DNA from 2 places in the Pseudoduganella dura genome. Region 1 is predicted to be linked to the other one. Evidence: riboswitches for the same ligand, from Rfam matches in the RefSeq annotation. Region 1 holds a riboswitch; the other holds the start of a gene.
What was found. A riboswitch is a leader RNA that binds a small molecule or an ion and turns the genes downstream of it on or off. The one in region 1 is predicted to bind thiamine pyrophosphate.

Region 1 (2,195 bases):
CGTACGGGAAGGCGGTGTAGTCGTCACGCCTGAACACGTGCCTGTTGGCTTTCACCTCGATCTTCCAGTCCTGTGCCAGCTGGTACTGGAAGCGCGCGCCGAGGTTCATGCTTTCGGTGGCCACCGGGTAGCTCCAGGGCTGGTCGTTGAGCAGCGTGTCGGCCGCCACGTCCGGCAGCGCAACGCCGTTGATCAGCTGGAAGCCGGGTGCCGACACCTGCGATTTCTTCTGGTAGTCGGCGTCGACCTGCAGCAGCGCCTGCGGAGAGATCTGCCAGTCGAACGCGCCGGAAATGAAGCTGCGGCGGCCGTCCGCGCCGTCCACATACGAACGCAGCCGCTCGCCGGCCACGTTGACGCGGTAGCCAAAACGGCGGTCCTCGAAGCGCCCCCCCAGGTCCACGCTGCCCCGCAGGGTGCCGCGTTCGCTCACGCCGAACAGCACCGAGCGCAGCGTGGTACTGGTGGGGCGCTTCGTCGTGTAGTTGACGATGCCGCCCGGCGCGGCGATACCCGCCGTGAGGCCGGCCAGGCCTTTCAGCACCTCGATGCTCTCCTTGTTCTCCAGCGGGATCTGGGTGTCGGCGGAAATGGCCAGGCCATCCTTGCGGTAGCTGCTGGCGTTGTCGAGCTTGAAGCCGCGGATCGAGAACTGTTCGGCATAGCCGACGGCATTGTAGGCGTCGCTGATGCTGGCGTCGTAGCGCGCCGCGTCCGTCGTGGAGCCGATGTTCAGGTTCTGCATCTGCTCGCGCGTGATCACGCTGACGGAAGCGGGCGTCTGCAGCAGCGGCGTGTCGGAAAAGCCGGCGACGGAGGCGCGGTCCGCGGTGCCGCGCACGGCGGTGACGACGACTTCCGTCATCGCGGGTTCGGTTGCCTGCTGGGCAAGGGCGGGGAATGCCTGCGCGATGGCGAGCGCGGCGGCGGATACGGCGAAAGTGGTCTTGGTCATGGTTGTGCTCTTCTCGTTTTCTTCTAGTTCTCTGTCGAACCAGCGAGGAGCACACCAGGGGACGTTGGGACGGTACCGGGTTTTGACGGGACCAACACTGCCTTGCGCTTTCCTTCGCTGGCATTATCCAGATCAGGTACGAAGGGTATCTCTCACCCGGAAACACTCCAGGACCCCCAGCGAAGCCGAAAGCTTATCACATTTGAATGCAATGTCGTGCGCCACCGGTCCGGCGCCGTTGTTATACTTGTGGAAACATGGAGTCCGACCGACAATACGGTTTTTCGTTCCATGCCGCAGGAGGTTGTGATGACGCAGGAACACGTCGTTGAATCACGCGAGACCCTGGATGCCCAGGTGCTCGACATGCATCGCGCGCTGGTGTCGCTGATCGACAAGCTCGGCGCGCTGGACACGGCCAACCAGCGTTTCGCGGCCTGTACCGATCCGGAGCTGAAGCTGGTGCTGGCCAGCCAGCGCGACAGCACGCGCAAGCACGTGGCGATGCTGCTCGAATGGGCGCGCCGGCGCGATCCGAAGCTGGACAAGGAACTGCGCGATGCGCTGTTCAAGGCCGGCCCGATCGCCGCGCAATACCGCTACGACGAGAACATGTAAGGCAAGTCCACATAATGAGAATCGAATGAAGCAGCCGTATCACGAAGGAAGCTGGTTTGCCGTGCCACTGAACAACGGCGGTTACGCGGCCGGGCTCGTTGCCCGCATGTCGCCCCAGGGCAAGATCATGCTCGCCTACCTGTTCGGGCCGAAGCGCGCCACGATGCCCACGCTGGCGGACGTGCAGGCGCTGAAGGCCGGCGATGCCGCCAAGGCGATCCGTACCGGCGACATGGCATTGGCCAATGGCCGCTGGCCGGTGCTGGGCGATGCGGAGAATTTCGACCGCAACGACTGGCCGGTGCCGGTGTTCATCCGCCGTTCCGATTCCCTGAAGCGGGCCTGGCAGGCAACTTATGCGGACGATCCGGCCAAGCCGGAGCGCGAAATTTCGGTGCCTTATGAAACATCCGGCCTGGAAAGCGACTCGCTGTTCGGCTATGGCTCGACCGAACTGCTGCTGACCAAATTGCTGGAGTAACGGAGAAAGCCGGGAAGGAGAGGGCGATGCACCAGGGAGGCTGCTTTTGCGGCGCCGTGCGCTATGTGGTCACGGCCGAACCGTTCAACAGCACGCTGTGCCACTGCACGATGTGCCGCCGCGCCAGCGGCGCGCCCTGCG
Region 2 (2,195 bases), 3.0 Mb from region 1:
GAAGGACTTCCTGGGCGGTGACGGGCAAGTTGGTCCGCATGGTCGCTCGCTTTCTTGTGGATTCTGATAAGGGACGATGGGCATCCGGATGCGTCGCGCTGGCTGGGCGACGGTCGGCGATGCGATATGGCGATGCGGGTCGGCATCAGTCACGGCTGGGACAGGGCCGTTGGAGGTCTGATGCAAGCTTATCAGAGAGGATGAGCGACGAACAGTAGGTTGTGTCCTGGGAGCAACGGCCACCTGTTTCCGTCAGCGCGGGCCGGCGCAGGCCACGCTCCACGGCAGCAGTTCGTTGCGGCTGCGGCGCACCGATACGCGCGCCTCGCCGGCGATGTCGCTTTCGAATACCAGCACCGGCAGGCCGTCCTTGCCGCGATCGAGGCCGGTGAGGCGGTACCCGCGCGAACGCGACGGCGCGCAGGAGGTGTTCCCGGCCATCAGCAGGCGGGCGCTGCCGAGGATGGATGCATGCTGCTGGAGCAGCATCAGGATTTCCATTTCCGGCAACGGCTGGAGCAGGCGCACCGGCGTTTCGGGCTGGGCGCCGCACCGGCTGGCGTGGTGGATCCAGACCAGCGTCTGCGCCGGCCCGGCTTCGCGCCAGCGGTTTTCCTTGCGACCGCGCGGATCGTGCTCGTACACGGCGCGGGGCTGGCGGCACAGCGGCAGTACCGCGCGCTGTGCGCCGCCATCGACAGTGGCGGTGACGCGGCGCTTGCCGCGCTTGCCCTTTTCACGGGTCACATTGAACTGCGGCCGCAGCAGGCCGCGGCCTTCATGCGTGCTGCCGTACCAGTCGATGAACGATTCCTGCTCGGCCGGCGTGGCCGTCCTCGATTCCGCCTGCGGTTCCGCCGCAGCCGCGGCCCCCATCACCATCACCGCCGCCAGCGCGGCGGCCACCCGTTTATGCATCGTTATCCTTTCGTCGAGATACCGATTATAGGCGTTGGGGCTTGCAGTTAAGGCACGGTTCGTGTCTATAATGGCGTCGCTGCTTTCAACGAAGGCGGCAAAACGCTAGGGGTCCTGCGCGTGGCTACAGCCGTGCGCGGGTGAGAAATACCCTCCGAACCTGATCTGGATAATGCCAGCGAAGGGAAGCATAAGGATCCTTGTACCCATGCCGCACGGGTGCACGCATCCGGACCTCCTTTGCTGGCTCCTGCCCAAAGGAGCCAAATGAACGCCCACCAAAAATTTTTGGCCAGTACGGCCGAAGTCGACAGCGCCGCCGTTGCGCCGCTGCCCAATTCCCGCAAGATCCATGTGACCGGCAGCCGGCCGGACATCCGCGTGCCGATGCGCGAAATCGCCCAGGCCGACACGTCGGCGTCGTTCGGCCACGAAGTCAATCCGCCGGTCACGGTGTACGACACCTCCGGCCCCTACACCGATCCTGCGGTGCCGATCGACATCCGCGCCGGCCTGGCGCCGCTGCGCGCCGGCTGGATCGCGGAGCGCGGTGATACGGAAGAACTGGCCGGGCCCACGTCCGACTACGGCAAGGCGTGGCTGGCCGACGCCTCGCTGGAAGCGCTGCGCTTCAACCTGCACCGGCTGCCGCGCTGCGCCCGGGCCGGCGCCTGCGTCACGCAGATGCACTACGCGCGGCGCGGCATCGTCACGCCGGAGATGGAATTCGTGGCGATCCGCGAAAACCTGCGCCGGCGCGAGTACATCGCGGAACTGGCGGCATCCGGCCCGATGGGCACGAAGATGGCCGAACTGCTGGGCCGGCAGCACCGCGGCGAATCGTTCGGCGCCGCCATCCCGGCCGAGATCACGCCGGAATTCGTGCGCGACGAGATCGCCCGCGGCCGGGCCATCATCCCCGCCAACATCAACCACCCGGAACTGGAGCCGATGATCATCGGCCGCAATTTCCTCGTGAAGGTCAATGCCAACATCGGCAATTCGGCCGTCACGTCGTCGATCGGCGAGGAAGTCGAGAAGATGACGTGGGCGATCCGCTGGGGCGGCGATACGGTGATGGACCTGTCGACCGGCAAGCACATCCACGAAACGCGCGAATGGATCGTGCGTAACAGCCCGGTGCCGATCGGCACGGTGCCGATCTACCAGGCGCTGGAAAAGGTCAACGGCAAGGCCGAGGACCTGACGTGGGAAATCTTCCGCGACACGCTGATCGAGCAGGCGGAGCAGGGCGTCGACTACTTCACGATCCACGC

Region 2: linked by a shared signal. The riboswitch ahead of thiC (phosphomethylpyrimidine synthase ThiC) and the one ahead of GJV26_RS22290 (TonB-dependent siderophore receptor) in region 1 are both predicted to bind thiamine pyrophosphate.

Annotation. Positions count from the first base shown of each region.
Region 1 is NZ_WNWM01000002.1:5,092,004-5,094,198, forward strand. Features, by position in the region: gene GJV26_RS22290 (TonB-dependent siderophore receptor) at 1-955, opposite strand, end outside; TPP riboswitch at 1,048-1,143, opposite strand; gene GJV26_RS22295 (ferritin family protein) at 1,265-1,573, shown strand; gene GJV26_RS22300 (Imm26 family immunity protein) at 1,599-2,054, shown strand; gene GJV26_RS22305 (GFA family protein) at 2,081-2,195, shown strand, end outside.
Region 2 is NZ_WNWM01000002.1:2,106,330-2,108,524, reverse strand. Features, by position in the region: gene GJV26_RS09290 (methyl-accepting chemotaxis protein) at 1-40, opposite strand, end outside; gene GJV26_RS09285 (hypothetical protein) at 253-918, opposite strand; TPP riboswitch at 1,016-1,122, shown strand; gene thiC (phosphomethylpyrimidine synthase ThiC) at 1,186-2,195, shown strand, end outside.